Regions from separate parts of the Actinomadura geliboluensis genome, predicted to be linked through region 1. Evidence: riboswitches for the same ligand, from Rfam matches in the RefSeq annotation. Region 1 holds a riboswitch; the other holds the start of a gene.

Region 1 (7,347 bases):
TGTCCACCCTGACGTCCACCCCGCAGTTCTTGACGGTGAGGGGGTAGCTCACGGCCGTGCCGCCCCGGCCGTCCGTCTCCGGGCCGGCCGGGGCGCATCCGGCCAGCGCGGCGGCCAGCAGTCCGGCCCCGGCCCAGGCGAGGAATCGCTTCATCTTGCGCATCGCTCCTTGCGGTGGTCGTCCGGCGTTCTGGTCAACCGGTGGTCGGGGACGGCGCGGCGGCCGCGGCGTCGAGCGGGTGGAAGAGGAACTGGATGCCGCGGGAGGTCTCCAGGCGTTCGACGCCGACGCCGTAGACGCCTTCGAGGAGTTCGGGCGTCAGGACGTCGGCGCACGGGCCGTGCGCGACGACCCGGCCCCGCTGGAGGACCAGGACGTCGTCGCAGTACCGCGCGGCCAGGTTGAGGTCGTGGAGCACGATGACCGTGGTGATGCCGAGCCCGCGGACCATGGCGAGCAGTTCGTGCTGGAACCGGATGTCGAGGTGGTTGGTCGGCTCGTCGAGCACCAGGTGCGCGGGCTGCTGCGCCAGCGCGCGGGCGATCATCACGCGCTGCTTCTCGCCGCCGGACAGCCGGACGAAGATCCGGTCCGCCAGGTGCCGGGCGCCGACCCTGCGCAGCGCGGCCGCCGCGATCCGGTGGTCGTCGGCGCTGTTGCGGGAGAACGTCGACTGGTGCGGGGCCCGGCCGAGCATGACCATGTCGGCCACGGTCATCGGCAGGTCGCCTCCCGGCTCCTGCAGCACGACGGCGACCCGCCGGGCGAGTTCGCGGTGGGGCACGGAGTCCAGGGGGCGCCCGTCGAGCAGCACCTGCCCGCTGCGGGGCGGCACGATCCCGGTGAGCATCCGGACAACGGTGGTCTTGCCGCTGCCGTTGGGGCCGAGCAGCCCGAGGACCCGGCCGGATTCGGCCCGCACGTCGATGTCGCGCACCACGGTCGTCGCGCCGTAGGCGTAGCCGAGCCCGCGTCCTTCGATCATGGCTGTCTCACTCGCTTCCGGCGTGCAGGCGGCGGACCAGGATGAGCAGGAACGGCGCCCCGACCAGCGCGGTGATGATGCCGATCGGCAGTTCCTGCGGGCTGAGGACCATGCGGGCGGCCAGGTCGGCCCACAGCAGGAAGGTCGCACCGATCAGCGCGGCGACCGGAACCGCCCGGCGGTGCGTGGCCCCCACGACGCGCCGCGCCAGGTGCGGGATCACCAGCCCGACGAAGCCGATGCTGCCCGACGAGGCCACCAGCACCCCGACCGCCAGCGACACCAGGACCAGCAGCACCAGGCGGAACCGCGCCGGCGCGACGCCCAGGGTGTGCGCGGTCTCGTCCCCGATCGCCAGCGCGTCCAGGCGGCGCCCCCACAGCGTGAGCAGGGCGGTCACGAGGACGACGGCCGCCACGACCACGAACAGCGGCGCCGACCAGTGCGCGAGCGCCAGCGTGCCCAGCAGCCAGAACAGCACCGACCGCGACCCCTCGGCCGAATCGGACGCGAAGATCAGGAAGCTGGTCAGCGCGTAGAGCGCGTAGCCGACGGCCACCCCGGTCATCAGCAGCCGGGTCGAGGTGATCCGCCCGGCGGTTCGGGCGATCACGAAGACCAGCAGCGCGGCGGCCAGCGCGCCCAGGAACGCCGCGATCTGCAGCGCGTGCTCGCCCCAGCCCGCGCCGAACCCGAACAGGATCGCGGCGGCGGCTCCCGTCGAGCCGCCGGAGTTGACCCCGAGCAGGTACGGGTCGGCGAGCATGTTGCGCACCATCGCCTGCAGCGCCATGCCGGTGACGGCGAGCCCGGCACCGACCGCCGCCCCCAGCAGGACGCGCGGCAGCCGGACCCGCCACACGATCGAGTCGTGCGCCGGCCGCCAGGTGACCTCGGCCGGGGTGCCGATCAGGTGGTGGCCGACGACGTCGAGGACGGTCGCCGGCGGCACCGCCACCGCGCCCATCCCGACCGCCGCGACGGCCGTGGCCAGGAAGACCGCCAGGAGCCCGAGCAGGAGCAGCAGGTACCGGCGCCGGCGGGAGGACGCGCCCAGGTCGTCGAGGTCGGGTTCCACGGCCGCGGCGGACGGTGCCACCGGTGACGAAGTCATGCATCCCCTCAGTTATTGCAAGTCATATGCAGTAACTAAGGACATGCAGCAGTGGTCTGTCAAGGAAGATCATCGTGTGACGAACCGCTCATCGGAGGCCGACCGGCGCAAAGGGCACGGCGAACCGGGCACGCGCCCGGCCGGGGACCGGCCACGCGCGCGGCATGTGTCACGATGTGCGGAGTAGGCGACGGCGGAACGAGGAAGCCGGTGCGAATCCGGCGCGGTCCCGCCACTGTGATCGGCGAGCGGATCCCGAACCATGCCACTGCCCGCGCCCGCGGGTGGGAAGGCCGGGACGAGCGTTGACCCGAGAGCCAGGAGACTCACGCGGTCGCCTCCTCGGAACAACTGGGGCGGATCTCCCCAGGGAGGAGGGGCTGTATGCCCATGGGTTCAGCGTTCCCTGCACGGCTGCGCGAGTCCGCGCCGGTACGGGCGACGCGGGCGCGCGGTAGGCGGGCCCTGGCTTCGCTGATGGCGCTGGTGCTGCTGTCGGCCGGATGCGGCGGCGGCGCGGCGGGCACCGCCGGCGGGCAGGCCGGCGCGGCGCCCCCAGGCTTCCCGGTGACGGACGCCAACTGCGGCGTGACCACCACCTATCAGCGGCCGCCGCAGCGGGCGGTCTCACTCAACCAGCACGCGACCGAGGTGATGCTGGCGCTCGGTCTGGAGAAGTCGATGGTCGGCACCGGCTACCTCGACGACGCGGTCCTGCCGGAGTTCCGGCGGGCCTACGACGGGGTGAAGGTGCTCTCCAAGGAGTACCCCTCCTACGAGACGCTGCTCGCGGCCGAACCCGACCTGGTGTACGGGGGCTGGACGAGCACCTTCGACGAGAAGGAGGGCCGCGGCCGGGCGGCGTTGCGGAAGGCCGGCATCGCCACCCGCCTGAACATCGAGGAATGCCCTGAAGGGCCGGTGACCATGGCCACCGTCGAGCAGGAGATCCGGACCGTCGCGAAGATCTTCGGCGTTCCGGACCGGGCGGAGCGCCGGCTCGCCTCGATGCGCGCCGTCCTGGACGGGGTGAAGCGCAGGCTGGCGGGCGCGGCCCCGGTCAAGGTGGCCGTCTACGACAGCGGCGACAAGACCGTCTTCACCGCGGGCGGCGCCGGGATCGGCAACGAGATGATCCGGCTCGCGGGCGGCGCCAACCTGTTCGCCGACGTGGACAAACCGTACGGGGACGTATCGTTCGAGCAGTTCGCCGAACGGGCGCCGGACGTCGTCCTCATCTACGACTACGGCGAGCAGTCCGCCGAGGACAAGAAGACGTTCCTGCTGCGCACTCCCGCGTTCAAGGACGTCCCCGCCATCAAGAACCGGCGGTTCGCGGTGCTGCCGCTGTCATCCACGGTGACGGGGGTCCGGGTCGCGGACGCGGTGGACTCGCTGGCCCGGCAACTGCATCCGGACCGCTTCGCGTGACCGGCCTGGCCGAGGCCCGCGGCTCCGGCGTCCGGACGGCGCCGGCCGCGCCCGGTCCGCGCCGCCGGCTCCCCTACGCGCTGGTGCTGGTGCTGCTGGCGGCGCTGGTGCTGGCGGCGGCGACGGCCGGGATCGCGGCCGGCTCGGTCCGGCTGCCGCCCGGGCAGGTCTGGGGCATCCTGCTGCACCGCCTGCATCCGGCGCTGGCCGACCCGGCCTGGCCGCCCGTCCGCGAGACGATCGTGCTGGACGTCCGGCTCCCCCGTGTGCTGCTGTGCGGGGTGGTCGGCGCGGGCCTGTCGGTGTGCGGGACGGCGCTGCAGGCGCTGGTGCGCAACCCGCTCGCCGACCCGATGCTGCTCGGGGTGTCGTCCGGCGCGACGGTCGGGGCGGTCCTGGTCGTGGTGCTGCACGTGGCCTGGTTCGGCATGTTCTCGCTGCCGCTGGCCGCGTTCGGCGGCGCCCTGCTCGCGCTGCTCCTGGTGTACTCCCTGGCCCGCTCCGGCGGCCGGATGACGACCGTGCGGCTGGTGCTGGCCGGCGTCGCGACGGCGGAGGTGCTGTCGGCGGTGGCCAGCTACCTGATCATCACGTCCGACGACCCGCGCGGCGCCGAGGCGGCGCTGCGCTGGACGCTCGGCGGACTCGCCGGCACCACCTGGACCGTCCTGTGGATCCCGGCGGCCGCGGTGCTCGCCGGGACCGCGGTGCTGCTCGGGCTGTCCCGGCCGCTCAACCTCCTGCTGGCCGGGGAGGAGGCCGCCGCGTCCCTCGGCCTGGACGTGCACCGCTTCCGCGCGGCCGCGTTCGTCCTGGTCGCCCTGATGATCGGCACGGTCGTCGCGGTCAGCGGCTCGATCGGCTTCGTCGGCCTGATCATGCCGCACGCCGTCCGGCTGCTGGTCGGCGCCGACCACCGCCGCGCGCTGCCCGCCGCGGCGCTGCTCGGCGCGGCCTTCCTCATCGCCGCCGACCTGGCCGCGCGGACCCTGATCAGCCCCGAGGAGATCCCGGTCGGGATCCTCACCGCCCTGGTCGGCGGGCCGTTCTTCCTGTACCTGATGCGCCGGAGGGCGGCCCGATGAACCCGGTGAGCGCCGCGCCCGGAAGCCTGTGCGCCGAGGAGGTCTCGGTCGTCATCGGCGGACGCCCCCTGGTCGACCGGGTCTCCCTGACCGCGGTCCCCGGCGAGGTCGTGGGACTGGTCGGCCCCAACGGCGCCGGGAAATCGACGCTGCTGCGCACCTTCTACCGCGCGCGGCGTCCCACCTCCGGGCGGGTCCTGCTGGACGGCGACGACATCTGGCGGATGCCCGGCAAGCACCTGGCCAGGCGGCTGGCGGCCGTCCTCCAGGAGACTCCCGGCGACTTCGAGCTGACCGTCCGCGACGTCGTCGCGATGGGACGCACCCCGCACAAGCGCGCGTTCCAGGGCGACGACGCCGCGGACCGCGCCGTCATCACCGAAGCGCTGGCCGAGTTGGAGGCCGTGCCCCTCGCCGACGCGCCCTTCGACCGGCTGTCGGGCGGTGAGAAGCAGCGCGTCCTGATCGCCCGCGCGCTCGCCCAGCGGACCGGGACGCTCGTGCTGGACGAGCCCACCAACCACCTCGACCTCCGGCACCAGATCGACGCGCTGCGCCTCGTCCGCCGCCTCGGCGCCACCGCCGTCATCGCGCTGCACGACCTCAACCTCGCCGCCGCGCACTGCGACCGCCTCTGCGTCCTGCACGCCGGACGCCTGGTCGCGTCCGGGACGCCCGCCGAGGTGCTGACCCCCGGCCTGCTCGCCGAGGTCTACCGCGTCGACGCCGACGTCCGCCCCCACCCCCGTACCGGCCTCACCCAGGTCACCGCCCTCCCCGCGGAAGGCGCCCGGCCGCGTGGCTCGACGTCCACTCCGGTAGGCCCGCCGCAGAACATCATGTGACCAGCAGTGATCAAGTTGGAAAGGCTTAATAGCGACTTTCCGGCGTAGTTGATCTAGTCATGGATGGGCGAGGGTGTTACATTGCTAAAACGTTCCCACAGAAGGGACGGCCACGGAAATACGATGACTCAATCGCCACTCGGCGGGTTACTCAATCGACCGCCCCGGCAATTGAGCAACGCCGCCGCCGTCCCTATCCGCCGGCGAAAGGAAGAGCGATGAAGAAGACGACCGCTTCCGTGCTGGTCGCGGGGCTGACCGCGGCCGCCGGTCTCGTGGCCACCTCCCCCGCCCACGCCGACCCGACGTTCCCGTGCGGAGTCTCCTACGCCAGGCAGGGCGACGGCACGCTGTCGCTGCACTACCACAACTGCACGAGCGGGACGCAGAAGCGCAAGCCCTTCAGCGTTCTCTACGGCAGTCTGGGGAGCTGCAAGACCGTCTATGCCGGCAAGGCCGTCGGCTGGATCATCCCGACCGATGACCACCCCGAGACCTGGTCGGTCATCGCCTGCTGAACGGGCGTTCTTTCCGGCGCGGACACAGCCGGGCGTAAAGCACACGCCGTCGCCATAACTGCGGCTTTTCAGCTCCCTGCGTGAGAATTGCCGCACGCGAGCCGAACAAAGAAAAGAGAGTCGACGCGGCTTTTGCGGCGCCTTTCGCGGCCTGCACGGGCCGAGTTCAGACTCTCTGCCGGTTCGAGCGAAGCCGCCTCCGACCGCCTATGGACCGGTCGGAGGCGGGCCGCCGACTCAGCAACTCACTTCGCCTCGGCTAGGTGTGAGACCCGGGGCCGAGCAGAGCCTTGATGTCGCCGTAAAAGGCGGGGCCCGGGGCGACCTGGAAGGGGCGCAGGTCGAACAGGACGCTCTTGGGCCCGTGGCGGTGCAGGAGGAGGTGGACGGGCGTGCGCCCGGGGTGGGCCGTGAGGGCCTGCTTGAGCTCCTGGACGAGCCGGGGGTTCAGGCGGTCCTCGTGGACGTGGATGACGACGGGCGGTTCGGTGGCCGCCTGGGACAGGTCGAGGGTGACGATGTCCTCCCCGTAGACGCTGAGCACCTCGTCGCGGACGTTCGTCCGGCCGCGCACGGAGATCACCCGGTCTTCGGCAAGGGTCTGCCCGTACAGCGTGTAGGTCTTGGGGAAGATGAGGCATTCCACGGCGGCGTCGTGGTCTTCGAGGGTGACGATCGCCCACGGGTTGCCCTGCTTGGTGACCTTGCGCTGCAGGCCGGAGATGATCCCCGCCACCCGCACGGACGCGTCGGCGCGGGCTGAGGCCAGCAGGTCGGCGATCGTGGTGTCGCGGTTGGCCTCAAGGATCGGTTCGGCGCCGTCCAGGGGATGGGACGACACGTACAGCCCGAGCATCTCGCGTTCGAAGGCCAGCAGGGTGCCGCTGTCCCATTCCTCCTCGGGGACCTCGACCGTGAGGGTCTCGGCGGCCTCCGTGGACGCGCCGAAGAGCGAGTCCTGGCCGCGGGCGGCGTTGCGTTTCAGGTCGATGACCGCGTCGACGGCCTGCTCGTGGACCATGACCAGGCCCTTGCGGCGGTGGCCGAGGCCGTCGAAGGCGCCCGCCTTGGCCAGCGACTCGATGACCCGCTTGTTGCAGACGCTCTGCGGGACCCTGGCCAGGAAGTCGTTGAAGCCGCCGTAGGCACCGCCTTCCCGGCGGGTGCCGACGATGGCGTCGACGACGCCCGCGCCGACGTTGCGGATCGCGCCCAGGCCGAAGCGGATGTCGTGCCCGACGGCGGTGAAGTCCAGTTCGCTCTGGTTGACGTCGGGCGGCAGCACCTTGATCCCCAGGCGGCGGCAGTCGGCCAGGTACACCGCCATCTTGTCCTTGTCGTCGCCGACCGAGGTGAGGAGCGCGGCGA
Region 2 (7,347 bases), on a different contig from region 1:
CGGCCCGCTCGTGCCGGTCATAGCCCAGGTGGTCGGTGATCTCGCCCTCCAGCGCCGACTCCAGCACCTGCTTGGTCAGCTGGGCCAGCAGCCCGCCCTCACCGGTCAACTCCAAGCCCCGCGCTCGAGCCTGCGCAACCAGCTGCCCGACCAGGTCCTGATCGACCCGGCCCGCGCCCTTGCTCTTGGAGGGCTTGTCGGCCTTGGCCACCGCACCGTCTGCCTTCACTTCAGATGTCGTCATCAGGTGTCACTCCTTGATCAGGAGTTACACCGAAAACCGTACAGTCCCACCCTCCAGCCGAACCGGCGCGTCCTGTGTGAGCCCTCTGGGCTTGGAAAACTGCCAGTTCACGGGCAGAGAGCGCTTGCGGCTGGGACGGTTCTCCTCGGCTGGTTGCCCGCCTGTTTGTTGGTGGCCATGCTCACGAGCGGTCGTGCCGTCTACATGGTCTGGGGGCGTCCGCAGCCCGGGCGGCTGCCACCTGTCGACGCGGCGTGTTCTCAGGTGCTTGCGCGTTGGCTTATCGGCGTGGAGGTGTGCAGGGGCGGGGGAGGGGTGCTTGGTTAGCGGGTTTGGTCGGTTGGGCGGATGAGGATTTCGTTGACCGCTACGTGTTCTGGCTGGGTGAGGGCGTACACGACGGCGTTGGCTATGTCTTCGGGCTGGAGGGTGCGCATGGACGCGGCCATCTGCTGTGCGGCTGCCCGGGTCGCCGGGTCGGAGATGTGGTCGGCCAGTTCGGTCGAGACGAAGCCCGGTTCCACGATCACCACGCGGACGCCCTGGGCGGTCACCTCCTGCCGGAGTGCTTCGGAGAACGCGTTGACGCCGAACTTCGTCGCGGCGTAGACGGCGCCGCCCGCTGATGCGATCCGTCCTGAGGTCGAGGAGACCTGGAGGACGGTGCCCTTGCTCTTCAGCAGGTGCGGAAGGGCCGCGTGGACGGCGTACATCGAGCCGAGCAGGTTCGTTTCGACCATGCGGGTCCATTCGGTGGTGTCGGCGCCTGCGATCGGGCCGCTGAGCATTACCCCGGCGTTGTTCACCAGGACGTCCAGGCCGCCGAAGTGTTCGACGGTCGCCGCTACTGCGGCCTGCACTGACTGCTGGTCTGTGACGTCCAGGTTCAGGGGCAGTACCTCGCCTGGTGCCTTGTCCGCGAGGGTCGCCAGGCGGTCGGCTCGGCGGGCGCCGGCGGCCAGGTTCGCGCCTGCGGCTGACAGGGCCAGTGCGGTTGCCTCGCCTATGCCTGAGGACGCGCCGGTGACCAGGACGATCTTTCCGTCGAGCTTGTCGTTCATGGCTTTCCCTTCGATGTGCGGTCTGCGCTCCGGTCAGACAGTAAGCGGACCGGGTGGTCACCTTAGAGTAGCTCATAAGCGGACCGATTGGTCACGTTAGGTAGAGTGGTCGCCGGAGGAAGGAGCGGCACATGGCCAGGAGCGTCCCGTCGCGCAGTGATGCGGTGCGGAACCGCCGGCTGCTGCTGGACGCGGCGGCCCGGACGTTCGCCGAGCGCGGGGTCGAGGTGTCCATCGGCGAGATCGCGGAGTGCGCCGGGGTGGGCAAGGGCACGGTCTTCCGGCACTTCTCCTCCAAGGCCGACCTGCTGGCGGCGATCATGCTCGGCATGCTGGACGAGCTGGAGAGCACCGGGACCGCGCTGCTGGAGGCCGACGATCCGGGGCGGGCGCTGCGGGAGTTCATGGCCGCCGGGGTGGAGATCTTCGTCAGGGACCGGGCGTTCTGCGAGGTCGTCGGCCGGCCTTCCCTGCAGAGCGAGCAGGTGCGGGAGGCGATCCAGCGGCTGCGCGACGTCGCGGAGGGGATCACCGACCGTGCGCGGCGGCAGGGGGCCGTGCGGCCGGACGTCACCGGCACCGATGTGGTCCTGCTGCTGAGCGGCATCCAGCACACGGCGGCGCCGCTACTGGATCATGAGCCACAGGCTTGGCGGCGTTATCTCGAGCTGGCTCTTGATGGGCTTTCCGCCGAGTCGCGGCCGGACCTGCCGTATCCGCCGCCGGGTCGGTTGTCGCTTGTGGGAGCGGAGGGCGGTCCTGGCGGTTGAGCCTGCCCAGGATTCGTGTCGCCGCTTATGTGATCAGGTACGGGCCTGGTCCTGAACTGCTCGTTTTTGATCACGTGGGGATGCCGGAAGCGGGGACTCAGGTGCCTGCGGGTGGTGTCAGGGGTGGTGAAGGCTTGGTGCGGGCGGTTTTGCGGGAGGTTTTTGAGGAGACGGGGCTGAGCGATGTCTCGGTTGTTCGGCGGATTGCCGTGGAGGAGAAGCCGCATCCGTGTACTGGGGAGTCTCGCCGGACGTCGTTCTTTCATCTTGTCGCGGGGGCCTCTGTGGCTGACGCCTGGGAGCACGTGGTGGATGGTGACGGGGGCGATGCGGGGTTGACGTTCGCCTGCCGGTTCGTGTCGTTGCCGTTGGCGCGGCCGCTCGCAGATGACCAGGGTGCTTGGCTGGGGCTCGTTGATACGGCCTTCGTTCGTGACGACTGACGGCTGTAGAGTCGCCGGTGGCATTGACTGACGCGGGGTGCCCCTTCGTGGGGAGAATCGGGAAGCCGGTGTGAATCCGGCACGGGCCCGCCGCGGTGACCGGGGAGCTGTCGTCCACGCGCGTTTGCGCGGCCACTGGCCGGAAGGCTGGGAAGGCGGGCGGTCCAGCGTCGATCCGGGAGTCCGAAGACCGGCCCCGCTCCACGCGGCCGCCTTGCGGCGGCCCTACGCAGCGGGAGCCTGCCATGGAGCTTTACGACGTCATCCACCGTCGCCGCGATGTGCGCGCCGAGTTCACCGGTGCGCCCATTCCGCGGGACGTCCTCGACCGGGTGCTCGCGGCGGCGCATGCCGCGCCGAGCGTGGGGCTGTCGCAGCCCTGGGATTTCATTCTGGTGAGGGACGTTCGGCTTCGGCGTGCCTTCTATGAGCATGTCCAGGGGGAGAGGGCTGTATTCGCTCGTGACTTGCGAGGGGATGCGGCTGAGCGGTTCGGGAAGATCAAGATTGATGGGGTTCTGGAGTCCACTCTTTCGGTTGTGGTCACGTACGACGCTGCTCGGGGTGGGCCTGCGGTTTTGGGGCGGCATGCGATCGCCGATGCTGGACTGTACTCGGTCTGCCTGGCCATTCAGAACTTGTGGCTGGCCGCTACGGCGGAGGGTTTGGGGGTGGGGTGGGTTTCGTTCTACCGCGAGGTCTTTGTGCGTGAGTTGCTCGGCATTCCGGGGGACGTTCGTCCGGTCGCCTGGCTGTGTCTGGGGCCGGTCAGCCGTCTGCAATCCGCTCCGGATCTCGAACGGCACGGGTGGCGGCAGCGGCGGGAGCTGGATGCCGCCGTTCACCTTGATCGGTGGGCGGGGCGGTCCTGAGGCGGATCGCCATGTGGGCCAGGAAGGCCACGCCGGCCAGCAGGTAGCAGTTGGCGATCGGGGTCAGGAAGATGTGGAAGCCGTATTGGAGCGGGTGGCCGTTGTGGGGCGTCCACCAGAGCGGGGAGAGTGCGAAGAGGGCGTAGGCGGCCAGGGCGGTTTTCCGGTTGTTGTTTCTGAGGAGTACCGCCAGGGCGGGGACGATCCATACCCAGTGGTGCGCCCAGGAGATGGGGGAGACCAGTAGGCCGGTCGCGCCTGTGACGGCTGTGGCGGTCAGCCAGTCGCCTCTTCTTGCCCAGAGGACGGCGATCGTCAAGCCGATCGCGGCGATCGTCAGCGGGATGGCGGTGTACCAGTCACCCACTTCGGCCGTGCCGCGCAATATGCGGTTCAGGGTGCCGTAGGGGGATTGGTTGCTGATGTACGGGACGCCCACCCGGGACGTGTCGTAGAAAGTGTCCAGCCAATAGACGCGGGACGCTTCCGGCGCGATGACGTAGGTCAGCAGGGTGCAGGTGGCGAAGGTGGCCGTGGCGGTCACGGCGTCCTTCGAGCGCCTCGTCAGTAGGAGCAGGACGACGAAGATGGCTGGGGTCAGTTTGATCGCGGTCGCGATGCCGATGGCGATTCCGGCGGGGCGGCCTTGGGCGGCGCGGTGCATGTCGGCCAGGACGAGGGCCAGCAGGAAGAGGTTGACCTGGCCCAGGAAGAACGAGTGGTAGACCGGTTCCAGAAGGAGGCCGCCCGCTACGACGGCGATGAGGGGGACGTGGCGGCCGGTCAGTTTCATCGTGATTCTGCATGCCCATATGAAGGCGGCCAGTGCGGCGAATTGCCAGATCACGCGGGCCAGGGTGAGGGGCAGCAGGGAGAGGGGGGTGAAGAGGGCGGCGAAGAAGGGGGTGTTGGTGAACCAGTGGTCGGCCAGCTGCTCCGTGTAGAGGCGGGTCCCGTCGGTTATGGCGTCTCCGCCCAGCCAGTAGATGCGGAAATCCAGCGAGTCGTAGGTGATGGAGAATACTGCTATTGCTGCGACTTCGATGGCCAAGAGCAGTGGTATCCAGCGTTTCATGCGGATAACGGTGTCGATGGGCCCAGTTTTTGCGCATCGGGCCGTCGCACACATTTGCGGAACGCCCGTTAGCCCGTGGGATTACGCCCGCGGGCCAATGTGCGGGAGAACGGCCGGCGGTTACGATCGGCCCATGTCAGCCCGAGTGCGCCGTCTCAGCGGCGCGGTTCTCGCCTGGTCGGGAGCCGCGCTCTATCCCGGCGTCCTGTTCCTCGCCCTCTCCACCGGGCGGTTCATCTCGCGGGAACTGGACATCCTGCTCTGCGTCGGCCTCACCGTGCTCGTCGCCGCGCTGCTGCGGCGGAACCCCCTCCCGGCCCACGCGATCCTGCTCTTCTCCTGGATCCTGGCCCTGTCGGAGACGCCGAACGGCGTCGTCGCGGGTGGGCAGATCCTGCTCACCGATCTCGCGGTCTGCTACATCGCGGCGACACGGCCGCGCTGGGTCTCGGGCGCCGTGGCGGTCGTCACCGGCGTCCTGCAACTGCTGTCGGTCGCGGCGTTCTTGATGGCGGACGAGGTGCTCCTGCTCACCATCGTCCTGGCGATGGTCGTCGTGTGGATGACGGGCAACTCGCTGCGGGTGCGGCGCGCGCATGCGGAGGCAATGCGCGAGCGGGAGACCGCGCAGGCCGTCGCCGCCGAGCGGCTCCGGATCGCCCGCGAGCTGCACGACATGGTCGCGCACAGCATCGGGATCATCGCGATCCAGGCGGGCGTGGGCGGACGGGTGATCGAGACGCAGCCGGCGGAGGCCCGCAACGCGCTGGGCGCGATCGAGGCCACCAGCCGCGACACCCTGTCAGGGCTGCGGCGGATGCTGTCCGCGCTGCGCGCCGACGATCCCGTGCCGCTCGGTCCCGCGCCGGGCCTGGCCGACCTCGACCGGCTGGCGGCGGCGACCGCGGACGCCGGGGTCGCGGTCGACATCCGCCGGACGGGGGAGCCGCGGGCGCTTCCGCCGGACGTCGACCTCTCCGCGTACCGGATCGTCCAGGAGGCGGTCACGAACGTCGTCCGGCACGCGGGCACCGACCGCTGCCGGGTGACGATCGACTACCGCGACGGCGAGCTCGCGATCGAGGTGGCGGACGACGGGCGCGGCGGCGTGGTCGGCGCCGGGTACGGCCTGGTCGGGATGCGGGAGCGGGTCGCGCTGCTGCGCGGCGAGTTCGCCGCCGGGCCGTCCCCCGCGGGCGGGTTCCGGGTGGCGGCCAGCATCCCGGCGCCGGCGGCGGCCGTATGACGGTCCGTGTCGTGCTGGCCGACGACCAGCCGCTCATCCGCGCCGGGCTGCGCGTGCTGATCGCCGACACCCCGGACCTGGAGATCGTCGGCGAGGCCGGGACGGGCCGCGAGGCGGTCGACCTGGTCGAGGCCCTTCACCCCGACGTGGTCGTGATGGACATCCGCATGCCCGACATGGACGGCATCGAGGCCACCCGCCGCATCACCGGGGCGCACGTCATCATGCTGACGACGTTCGACGACGACGAGTACGTGTACGGCTCGCTGAAGGCGGGCGCGAGCGGCTTCCTGGTCAAGGACATGGCGCTGGAGGAGATCCTCGCGGCGATCCGCGTCGTGGCGGGCGGGGACGGGCTGATCGCGCCCAGCGTCACCAAGCGGCTGATCGAGGAGTTCGCCGCCCGTCCCGAGCCCGCCGCCGCGCCGCGGCGGGCCGAGCCGCGGGAGGTCGCCGGGATCACCGGCCGCGAGCGCGAGGTCCTGACCCTGGTCGGGCGCGGCCTGTCCAACCAGGAGATCGCCGACGAGCTCTACATCAGCGTCGCCACGGCGAAGGCGCACGTGGCCCGGCTGCTGGCGAAGCTGGCCGCCCGCGACCGGGTGCAGCTGGTCATCATCGCCTACGAGCTGGGCCTCGTGGCGCCCCCTACCGGCGGTAGTACTACCTGACGTGGTGACCTCGGTATCGGTCGGATAACCTTGAAGCCGTGAAGGGTCTGGGAGAGCTTGAACGCACGGTCATGGAGGTCCTGTGGGAGCGGGAGGACGCCGGCCACCAGGCGGCGACCGCCCGTGACGTGAGCCGTGCGCTCGCCGGCGACCGGGACCTCGCCCACACCACGGTCATGACGGTGCTGGACAGGCTCGCCAAGAAGGGCTTCCTGGAGCGCGAGCGCGACGGCCGGGCCTGGCGCTACCACCCGGTGGCGAGCCGGGAGATGTACGTGACCGAGCTGATGCTGGGCGCGCTGAACGAGACCGGTGACCGGGACGCGGCGCTCGCCCACTTCGTCCGGTCCGTGTCGCGGGACGAGATCGACGTGATCCGGGAGACCCTCGCGGGCCTCACGAGTAAGGAACCACCGGCATGACCGGCGCCGCCCTGCTCGCATTGATCTCTCTCGGGACCGTCGGCGGGGCGCACTTCCTGTCCCGCGCCCGGTGGACGTGGCGAGCGCCGCGCATCGGGATCGCGCTCTGGCAGGCCCTCGGGCTGTGCTGGGGCGTCGCCACGATCGGAGCCCTGCTCGGCCTCGCCCTCCTCCCGTACCGCAAGGGCGTCCTCGGCGGGCTGCCCGGCCTCTACGACGACCAGGCGGCACGCCTCGGCGCCGTGCAGGTCGCGGCGCTGCTCGGCGCGATCAGCCTGGCCGGCGTGCTGCTGGTCATGCTGATGTTCGCGGTGGTCCGGGTGTTCCGGGCCCGGCGGCGGCACCGGGCGCTGCTCGCGTTGGTGTCGCGCCGCGACTCGTCCGTGCCCGGCACCCTCGTCCTCGACCATCCGGGCGCCGCCGCGTACTGCGTGCCGGGCGTGCGCTCGCACAAGGTCGTCGTCAGCGCCGGCACGCTGGAACTGCTCGACCGCGGCGAGCTGGCCGCGGTCCTCGCGCACGAGCGCGCGCACGCGCGCGAGC

The links. Region 1 has a riboswitch for cobalamin ahead of ACGFI1_RS23555 (ABC transporter substrate-binding protein). Riboswitches for the same ligand answer to the same signal wherever they lie in the genome.
Region 2: linked by a shared signal. The riboswitch ahead of bluB (5,6-dimethylbenzimidazole synthase) and the one ahead of ACGFI1_RS23555 (ABC transporter substrate-binding protein) in region 1 are both predicted to bind cobalamin.

Annotation. Positions count from the first base shown of each region.
Region 1 covers NZ_JBICUA010000007.1:201,173-208,519, forward strand. Annotated here, with positions in the region: gene ACGFI1_RS23540 (ABC transporter substrate-binding protein) at 1-163, opposite strand, end outside; gene ACGFI1_RS23545 (ABC transporter ATP-binding protein) at 195-986, opposite strand; gene ACGFI1_RS23550 (FecCD family ABC transporter permease) at 994-2,100, opposite strand; cobalamin riboswitch at 2,265-2,444, shown strand; gene ACGFI1_RS23555 (ABC transporter substrate-binding protein) at 2,485-3,531, shown strand; gene ACGFI1_RS23560 (FecCD family ABC transporter permease) at 3,528-4,616, shown strand; gene ACGFI1_RS23565 (ABC transporter ATP-binding protein) at 4,613-5,461, shown strand; gene ACGFI1_RS23570 (hypothetical protein) at 5,680-5,979, shown strand; gene dnaE (DNA polymerase III subunit alpha) at 6,239-7,347, opposite strand, start outside.
Region 2 covers NZ_JBICUA010000023.1:5,314-12,660, forward strand. Annotated here, with positions in the region: gene ACGFI1_RS43440 (IS256 family transposase) at 1-244, opposite strand, end outside; gene ACGFI1_RS43445 (SDR family NAD(P)-dependent oxidoreductase) at 568-1,305, opposite strand; gene ACGFI1_RS43450 (TetR/AcrR family transcriptional regulator) at 1,437-2,075, shown strand; gene ACGFI1_RS43455 (NUDIX hydrolase) at 2,072-2,518, shown strand; cobalamin riboswitch at 2,537-2,731, shown strand; gene bluB (5,6-dimethylbenzimidazole synthase) at 2,764-3,390, shown strand; gene ACGFI1_RS43465 (glycosyltransferase 87 family protein) at 3,287-4,465, opposite strand; gene ACGFI1_RS43470 (sensor histidine kinase) at 4,599-5,711, shown strand; gene ACGFI1_RS43475 (response regulator) at 5,708-6,382, shown strand; gene ACGFI1_RS43480 (BlaI/MecI/CopY family transcriptional regulator) at 6,421-6,804, shown strand; gene ACGFI1_RS43485 (M56 family metallopeptidase) at 6,801-7,347, shown strand, end outside.